DNA from 2 places in the Paenibacillus sp. CH40 genome. Region 1 is predicted to be linked to the other one. Evidence: riboswitches for the same ligand, from Rfam matches in the RefSeq annotation. Region 1 holds a riboswitch; the other holds the start of a gene.
What was found. Region 1 has a riboswitch for FMN ahead of NLX73_RS14550 (DMT family transporter). Riboswitches for the same ligand answer to the same signal wherever they lie in the genome.

Region 2: linked by a shared signal. The riboswitch ahead of ribE (riboflavin synthase) and the one ahead of NLX73_RS14550 (DMT family transporter) in region 1 are both predicted to bind FMN.

Annotation. Positions count from the first base shown of each region.
Region 1 is NZ_JANAVQ010000004.1:275,978-280,645, reverse strand. Features, by position in the region: gene NLX73_RS14555 (methyl-accepting chemotaxis protein) at 1-1,598, opposite strand, end outside; gene NLX73_RS14550 (DMT family transporter) at 1,840-2,787, opposite strand; FMN riboswitch at 2,960-3,104, opposite strand; gene NLX73_RS14545 (hypothetical protein) at 3,226-3,921, opposite strand; gene NLX73_RS14540 (ABC transporter ATP-binding protein) at 3,914-4,668, opposite strand, start outside.
Region 2 is NZ_JANAVQ010000001.1:897,188-901,855, reverse strand. Features, by position in the region: gene ribH (6,7-dimethyl-8-ribityllumazine synthase) at 1-294, opposite strand, end outside; gene ribB (3,4-dihydroxy-2-butanone-4-phosphate synthase) at 374-1,057, opposite strand; gene ribE (riboflavin synthase) at 1,118-1,783, opposite strand; FMN riboswitch at 2,114-2,287, opposite strand; gene NLX73_RS03820 (IDEAL domain-containing protein) at 2,356-2,823, opposite strand; gene NLX73_RS03815 (thiamine pyrophosphate-dependent enzyme) at 3,043-4,668, opposite strand, start outside.

The DNA.
Region 1 (4,668 bases):
ACCTCTATAGCGACTACGGCAAATCCACGCCCGGCTTCGCCAGCTCTGGAAGCTTCAATAGACGCGTTCAGAGACAACAAATTGGTTTGCTTGGCAATGGCGGCAATAGCTGTATTCATCTGCTTCGCATCGTCTGAGAGCTGGGATAGCTCATCCATCAGGCTAGCCGTTTGGCTTACAGCTTCCAGAATACGGTCCATTTGTGTCCGCACATGGCTGATCATTTGACTGCCTTGAGCTACATCATGCTCGGTTTGTCCTGCTGAATCCACGATGGAGCTTGCTGATTCGGCAATGGTGCTGACACCCTTGGCCATTTCTTCAACGGCATTAGCGGTTTGCTCGGATGCCTCGGCGCTGGTGGCTGCATTTTCTGCGGATTCCATAACTGTTTCCGCTACGTGTTGTACGGACTCCGTCGTTTGCTCTGTGCTTTCCTTGATCATCAGAGAAGAGGAAGCAAGTCGGGAGGACGTTTGATTGACCTCGGAAACCATCGTATGCAAGGAATGCGTCATCTGGTCAAAATTCTGTGCCAGTTCGCCGAACTCATCCTTGCTGGATAGGTTAACACGTTCGGTCAGATTTCCATCACGGACGATCCGTGTTCCTGCTTGCAGCTTCTTGAGTGGAATCAGGAACGAGCGAACCATAAGCACAATGATGATCGTAGCGGCCAGTATGGAAATAACAATTACAATCAGGCTTTGCTTCAGAATCGGTTGGGCTGCATCACTGTAATCCTCCAGATCCGACAGTGCGATAATGTTCCAGCCGGTGAGAGGGTCCTGGATTGTAAAAGCCAGCACGTCCCGATTCATGAATTGAATTTGTGATATGGAAGGAGTATCATTTTCAGCGGTTTTCGCTACTTCGGGAAGTCCCTCTATGATGTCTGTTGGTTTTTTGCCTGTATTTTTAAAGGCAGTTCCAGCTCCAGCCACAATTTTATGATCAGAATCAACAATAATGAGTCCTCCGCGTTCCCCAATCTTTACAGACTGCAGGTTTTGGCTCATCTTGTCCAGGTTCAAAGCCAATGCAATAGCTCCTTGACCGTCCTCCAGCGTTTTTGATAAATTAACCACTAAATTCCCTGTCGTGACGCTGACAGCTGGAACACTGACGGCTACTTTACCCTTTTCCTGCATCGCGTTTTTGTACCATTTTCTTTCCCTTGGATCATAATCGGTTTCCTTTTTTTTCGGCGTACGAATGTATTGTCCTTCCTCATTGCCGAGGAGCGCAGCATCTAATTCGGGATGAGCTTTGACGATGACATCCAATTTTTTCTGAAGAGCCTCTTCGTTGGAATCAATGGAATCAGATTGGATTTCAGTGGATAGCACGTCAACGTCTTTCATAATGGGCGATACATACTGATTGACATTGCTTCGGATCAGATACAGATTCGTGTACACGGCACCGCCCATTTGCTGACTGAGTTGCGTCGTAGCGCCCTGATAAGAAAAGTAACCGATAAGTACGCTCGGAATTAATAACACAGCTAAAAAAGATATTATTAATCTTGTCCTCATTAAATAAAACTGCTTGAGAAACCTGTTCCACCACGGAACTGTTTGTTTTGTTTTAGTCATAGCTCTTGCTCCTCTGTGTCTGATGATCACTACATTGTTTTATTCGACATAAACCGACGGATTTTATAGATGTAATCATTGGGAAACGAGGAATAGTAGCATGTTTTAGACATTTTTTTTGAAAAACGGGTCTAAAGAACTATATTTTATATGGATACGAATACATAAAAAAGCCAAATCGGAGATGCAAAAGCATCTTCACGATTTGGCTTGGGTGAGTCATGAAAGGGACATTGAACTGTTAATTTTTTTGCTGACGTGAAATCATAAAGAGCGTAATCCAGATGAGCATAAAACCAGTCAATTGCGCTACAGTGACAATTTGCTGAAATGCGATCCAGTTAATCACGACACCAACCATGGGAAAGCTCAGTTCTGCCATCGTAGCATAAGACGCTTTGGTCGTACTTAAGCCTTTGTAATACAGCAGCAAGCTGAGAAGACCCGGAAGCAATGCCTGCAATAGCAGATTGATAATCACAGCTGCGCCCGCCCATGTACCGGCAGGCATATTCCATGGCGCATGCTCTACAGAGGTGAGGACAATCATCAGAGGGAGCGCCACCATGAAGCGGAGGGAGGTTACTGTTTCATATTTCATTGAACGAAGCAAGTAACTTCCCATGACTGTCGAACCGCCCCACAGAACTGCTGCACCGAGTGCAAGCAGACTACCAACCTGAACAAAATCACGAACATGTCCGAAGGGGAGCGACCAACCGAAGGTCAGAAGATACGTCCCGAACAGAGCGACGACAATTAATAATCCAAAATGACGCGGCAACATTTCCTTCAAAATAATACGGGCTAGAACAATAGCGACCAAGGGTTGAAGCTTCTGGAGTAAGAGTACAGCATTCAAATCACCATTGCTGAGTGCCATAGTGAAAATCACGCTGGCCAGAGCCGAGCCGCCCCACGAGACGAATAAAATAGCGAAAACTTGACGAAGCCGTACCGCTTTGAGTTCCTCACGATGCTTCCACAGCATCGGTGTCAGAGCGAGGAAGAGCAGCACATGCTCCATAAGTACAATTTGTGTTGAAGTAAATGACTTTAGCAAAATAATACGAAAAAGCGGGTCTGCGCCCCACAAGGCTGCTCCAATTGCGACCAGCCAAAAACCGCTTTTCAAGTGGGAGCTACGATCAAAACCTTTGGATGTTAGTACAGTAGAAGATTGACTCATACTCAATTAGCTCCTTGCGAATACAGGACCGGTGGCACAAAAACCCCCGTCCATGGCGAAAGGCCATGCAAGACGGGGGTTGATCAAATAAACTTGCCGCTTTATGCAAGTTAAATGAAGTTGCTGCAAAACTAATAACGCAGTATTCATCCACTTTGCGGCATGTTGATATTTCGATCTTCTTCCATCCGGACTTTACCGTCGGCTTTGGCATCTCACCAAATCAGTCCGTATCCTGTTGCCAGATACAGAGTCGCGGGCTTAGCTCCATGAGCCATACCGCCGGTTGGGAATCTCACCCTACCCCGAAGATCCTTATTCCGTTTTTAATTTCTCCTATAGGATATACCTGTTTTAGAATGAAGTCCAGTGAAAAATGTGTGTATATCTAACAATGATTTTCATCTGTTTTTTGAAAGCGCTCTACGAAATTACATATTACGAGGTAATATCCTTATACTCAATACGTCGAATCGCCGCATAAGCCACAAGCATTCCTAGTAGAGAGAAGCCAATTTGCACGGGGGCTATGGAGCTAAGTGTAGCGCCGTTATTATTGGAGAAAAGCAATGCTACAATCAGGATTGAGGTCACAATGGTGGTGGGTACAGAGTATCTTCGCATCCCCATATACAGCGGAACCAATCCCATAAAGCTGGCAGCAACGGCATTGATCAGCGTCCGTGCTGATTGTTGGCCCAGTATGGAAAGAGTGAGGTTATCCGGTACAATCAAGACAAACTGGTTGAGCAGATGAATAGCAGCCGTAATGATTATTTCCGAAATAATAATAGACAAGAACGTAAACAGCAGCACAACCAAGAGCTTGGCGATCATCAGCTTTTGACGGTGAATCGGATACATGAACAAGATCGTAATCGATTTGGATTTAAATTCTCCGACGATAAAGCGGCATAGCAAAACGGAGGAAAATACAATAAATGTTGCTCTCACAAAATTGTCTATTAGATCCAAGAGTTGAGTGTACTGTGTGAATTCGGGTATTCCTTCACTTTGACTGTCCAGCGCGATAATACAGAGCAGCCCAAGAATGCATGCATTGGCGATCAGTGCTGATCGGATATAACCCGCCAGATGAAATTTTTTCAGCTCCAACTGCATCAATTTAAGCATGGAGATCACCTCCGTTTAACAGGCGCAAAAAGTAGTCTTCCAGCGTGCTGCTTTTCTGATGAATGGAATCCACCTCTATATCATTTAAAATGAGCGTTTTCGTAATTTGTTTCTGTGGTACATTTGAATCGTAAATACGTATACTCTGTTCATTTAGTACTTTTATATTATTCAGATTCAGATGATGGGAGAGGACATAGGTCGCTTTTTTACAATCGTTGGTCGTAAATTCGATATATTCCGTATTGGTTTCCCGCACCTGCTCCATCGATACTTCCTCAATCAGTCGTCCGTGATTAATCACGCCTACCGTATCCGCAATCTGCTCTATTTCCGCTAAAATATGACTGGACACGAGCAGAGTCATCCCATATTCCTTGCATAGCATGTGGAATAATTGGCGGATTTCCTTGATACCCACGGGGTCCAGACCATTAATGGGTTCATCCAAAATGAGTAGCTCTGGCTTAGTCGCAATAGCGCGGGCAATCCCAAGACGTTGCTTCATTCCCAGCGAAAAATCCTTTACCGGCTTGTCATCCGCATTTCGCAAATTCACTAATTCCAGGGCATCCCGAACCGCCTGCTTATTATAGTAGCCCATGTATTCACAATGAAGTTCGAGATTTTGCTGTGCCGTCAGTCTGTCATAAAAAATCGGGTATTCAATAATCGAACCCATCCGTCCGAGCAGATGATACGATTTTGGCGTTAATTTCTCACCGAATAATTCAATTTCACCCGAAG
Region 2 (4,668 bases), on a different contig from region 1:
GGCCACTTCATTGCAGACGATATCATAATGTGAAGTAGAACCACGGATGACCGTACCCAGCGTAATTACGGCATCATATTTACCGCTTGCAGCCATTTTTTGTGCAATCAGTGAAATTTCAAATGCACCCGGAACCCAAGCTACATCAATTTCATCTTCCTGTGCACCATGTCGTTGAAGTGCGTCAATTGCGCCGCTTAACAGCTTGCTCGTAATAAACTCATTAAATCTACCTACCACAATACCATATTTTAAACCGTTCGATACGAGATTACCTTCTAGAAAACGTGCCATGTTTAATCAACCTCTCTTAGTTTAATTATTTAGGGACTTCGGACAATACTTCAGATTTACTTGGAACCGAGATGTATTTTTACAATGACAAACGACGACGGTAGTCCACCAAATGCTGAATACTGATCAGCTTCAATTGATGTCGCTTGGCGACCACTGCCAGATCAGGCAAGCGGGCCATTGAGCCATCTTCCTTTATAATTTCGCAAATGACCCCAGCAGGCTTGAAGCCACTGAGTCGGGCCAGATCAACAGCCGCTTCAGTGTGACCAGCACGCTGCAATACACCACCATCGCGAGCAATCAGCGGGAACATGTGACCAGGCTTGCGGAAATCACTGCCTGTGACTGCTTCGTCTGCCAAGGCGCGTACAGTCAAGGAGCGCTCGGCCGCTGAAATACCCGTTGTTGTCTCCATATGATCTACCGATACCGTAAAGGCAGTACCGTGGAAATCTGTATTTTGCTCTACCATAGGATGCAATTCCAAGGCCTCGGCTCTTTGTCGTGTGATTGGTACACAGACCAACCCACGACCTTCTGTAATCATGAAATTAATGACCTCAGGCGACGCTTTTTCAGCCAAAGCGATAAAATCGCCTTCATTTTCGCGCTGTTCATCATCCACTACAATAACGACTTTACCGTTTTTTAAGTCCTCCAACGCTTCTTCGATGGAATCCAAACGAATCTCTTCGTCATGTTCCAACTCGCCATGCTCTATGACGTTTGCCATTGCACTTGTTTGGCTACCTCTATCCATAACACTTTCCTCCTTATGTCTTGTGCCACGAATGCTCCTAAACAGGTTTACCCTTCAATATCAGGCAAAGCCGTGTTTCGCCAAATAGTCCAAACTGAGAGGAGCTTCTTCTACTCTCTCCGCCTCCGCTGCACCTCTGTAATTTAAAAGCTGTTCTACATATTTGCCCAAAATATCGCATTCGATATTGACGGTATCTCCCTCACGTTTGGCTTGTAAGGCCGTTTCGGATAAGGTGTGGGGAATAATGGATACGGCAAAGGTATCTCTCGTACGCTGTGCGACTGTGAGGCTGATACCATCAATTGTGATTGACCCTTTGAGAAGAATATATTTAAATAATGTTTGATTTTTAGGCTCAATTTCGAACACAACTGCATTCTGATCTGATGTTACCCCGCGAATCGTTCCCGTCCCGTCCACATGTCCTTGCACGATATGTCCTCCGAACCTTCCGCTCGCCGCCATCGCTCGCTCCAGGTTGACTCGGCTGCCTGATCTCAACTCTTTCAGATTACTGCTGCGAAAGGTTTCTGGCATCACATCAACCTTAAAGTCTTTCGTACCGATCTGTATCGCCGTCAGGCAAACGCCATTCACTGAGACACTGTCTCCTATTTTCAAATCGCCCAACACCACGGAACCCGAAATCCCCAGCACCATCGCTTCACCGCTTTTGGAAATAGTTTGAATGCGACCCACTTCCTCGACCAATCCGGTAAACATGCCTTCACTCCTTTCCACTACATTCAGTTTATCCCTAATTCATCAGCTATAAGCGCAAAAAACCCCCAGTTCGGATTCAATCCGTCATGGGGGTGATGAGAGTCACATTTGTAGTATACAAGCGCAGTTCATATGCATCTTAAGACGACATGAAATCATAGGTTTGCCAATAGAAAGCATGACTGAGGATACAACCAAATACGCTCAGAACACCCATCAAAAAGAAAGCTTAAGCAAGCTATCGCCCGATGCTGTCCTACAACGAAATAAGCTGTACGCACAATTGGGTATGCTAAAAATCGGCACATGTCACGTCATGCACATGCGCTTCGTATCCTTCTCCCATCCAGACTATACTGTCGGTCCCGGATTTGCACCAGGTCCACCTTCTGCCGATCATTCAGCATCCGGGTCACGGACTAAGTCATGCTGTTTCTCACAAAAACGGTCCACAAACATGTCATCACCGCCGGTGGGGAATTTCGCCCCGCCCCGAAGGATCTTGCTCTTATTTAATTGAATTAACATTAAACTTGTTACGTATATTAGCACCGACTTCTAAAAAAAGCAAGTTATCTAATAGAAGCTCCTGCTTTGGTTTTGACATATTGGCTGGAGAGTTCTTCAAACCAGGTTTTATCATTCATATGAAGCGCCAAGTCAATCAGATCGGCCAGTTCCTCGACTCCCAACTCTGTTGCATGATCAAAGGTAATTACGGCTGAAGCAACCGGTCCCCGTCCTTCCTCAGAACATGCTTCATAATCCAGTCGCACATCAACATGTCCGTCAATAAACTCGCATTTCAGAAAATAAATAATTTCGCACATTAAAATGGGGCGTACCTGTGTTTCTAACACGCAATCCATCACCTTGGCAGAATAATGCTGGTTCGTCAGCGTGAATTTGTGTTCTGTCGCTGCCAACGATGCCCGTCCAAAATCATCCGTAAACTTTAGCTCCACTGGCTTGATGTTCATAACCTTAGGGATCTGCTTCTTTATAATTTCGATTATTTCAACTGTATTCAGCTTAATCATTACCTGCACCTCATTGCATCTTAAAATTCAGAAGAAAACTTTTTAACGTGCCTCTTATAGGCCTCCACTCCTATATCGGAAATCATTACCTGTTTTTTTATGCTTCAACCCATAAACGACAAAAAAGATTCTTTGCGCAATAAACGCAAAGAATCTTGATTGAACCACTACAGTAACAGCGGCTAACAATGTTAATCGATGATTATGCAAAAAACGTAATTATAGCTCTGAAATTTCATGTTTCTTTTTCAGGATAGTCCAGCGACGCTCAATCTCCTGCTCAAAGGTAGCCAGCGTAGCCTCCTCCTTGAGAAGATGCTTCGTTTTACCCATTAATTTCAACCATTCAGCAGCTGGAATCCGTTTTCCCTTGTCTTCCGGATTGTACGTAATCGTCGTACTGCCTTGCTCTATTTCGTACAAAGGAAAGAAACAAGACTCGACTGCAGCGCCCACAATGCTGGTGCCCAGTCTATCTTCGGATTTCCAATTCAGCGGGCAGGCGCACAGGATCTTACCATAGGCCGTACCCACGTTGTTCGCATACCATTGAGCCTTGGCTGCTTTGCGCAGCATATCCTGCGGATGACTTTCAGCTGCTGTAAAAGCATACGGAATGTTACAAGCAGCCATGATTTGCACGGTATCCTTGTGATGTCCTTGCTTTCCTTTTTGCATTTTCCCTACACCCGACGTACTGGTCATGTGACCAACCGGAGTGGAGTATGATTGCTGTGAACCTGTATTCATGTACCCTTCGTTATCATATTCCAACATGATCAGCTTATGATTACGCAGAGCCGCACCAATCGCAGAACCCATACCTATATCCATCCCACCGTCACCACTGATCATGATAAAGGTCGGATCGTCCGACATTTCAATTTCATTACGGCGCTTCATTTCCATATAAGCTTCCAGCGCTCCTGAAAGTGTAGCGGCCCCGTTTTGAAAAAGATTGTGGATCATCGGTTGTTTGTGTGATGTATAGGGATACCCTGTCGTCGTCACATAAACGCAGCCTGTCTGGAACAGCACGACAATATCCCCTTCAATACCTTTGAAAAACAGTTCCAGCGCAGACAATGCCCCACATCCTGGGCAAGCCCCGTGACCTGGTGTAAGACGGCGTGGTTTGGTTGTCAACGACCGCAGGGGTGGCACCTTGACTTTGAGCTTCCCGGTCGCCTCGTCCGGCGTAACCTGAATGAGGCCCGTACGGTATGCATTGCCACGTGGCGGCTGCATAACTTGCGGCATCACTTTGTCCGGTGAACCCGGATTAATTCCGTAATAATCAAAGGGCTTCTCCGCTCGTCCAGCCTCTGCCGCCTCAATCGCAAGCTGGAAGAACGCCTCTGCATCTTCCGCATAAAAATCCTTGCCGCCCAAGCCAAAAATACGGCTCAACACGAGTGTCCGATTCAGTGGGTCCTCCTGCAAGGCCGCCTTAATTTCATGCGTTAAATTCCCGCCGTCTGCCCCATACGAGTCTGCACGTTCACCTACCAGCAGCGCCTTGACATCACGTAAGGCTTCCCGCAGTTGTGCGGCTGGGAACGGTCGGATGATATTCGGACGTATCACACCAGCTTTAATCCCGCGCGCACGGAGTTGATCCGCCACATCCTTAGCCGATTCAGCCGCCGAATTCAACAGGAATACCGCGACCTCAGCATCCTCCATTTGATACAGATCTAAAATCGGGTATTCCCGACCGGATAAAGCGGCATATTCTGCTGCTACCTGCTCATATACTCCTTCTGACAGCTTCAGTGCTTCGGACAGCTGAACATGATTATTCGTCAGGTCATCACCGTTCATATGCGCGCCTACGGTAACAGG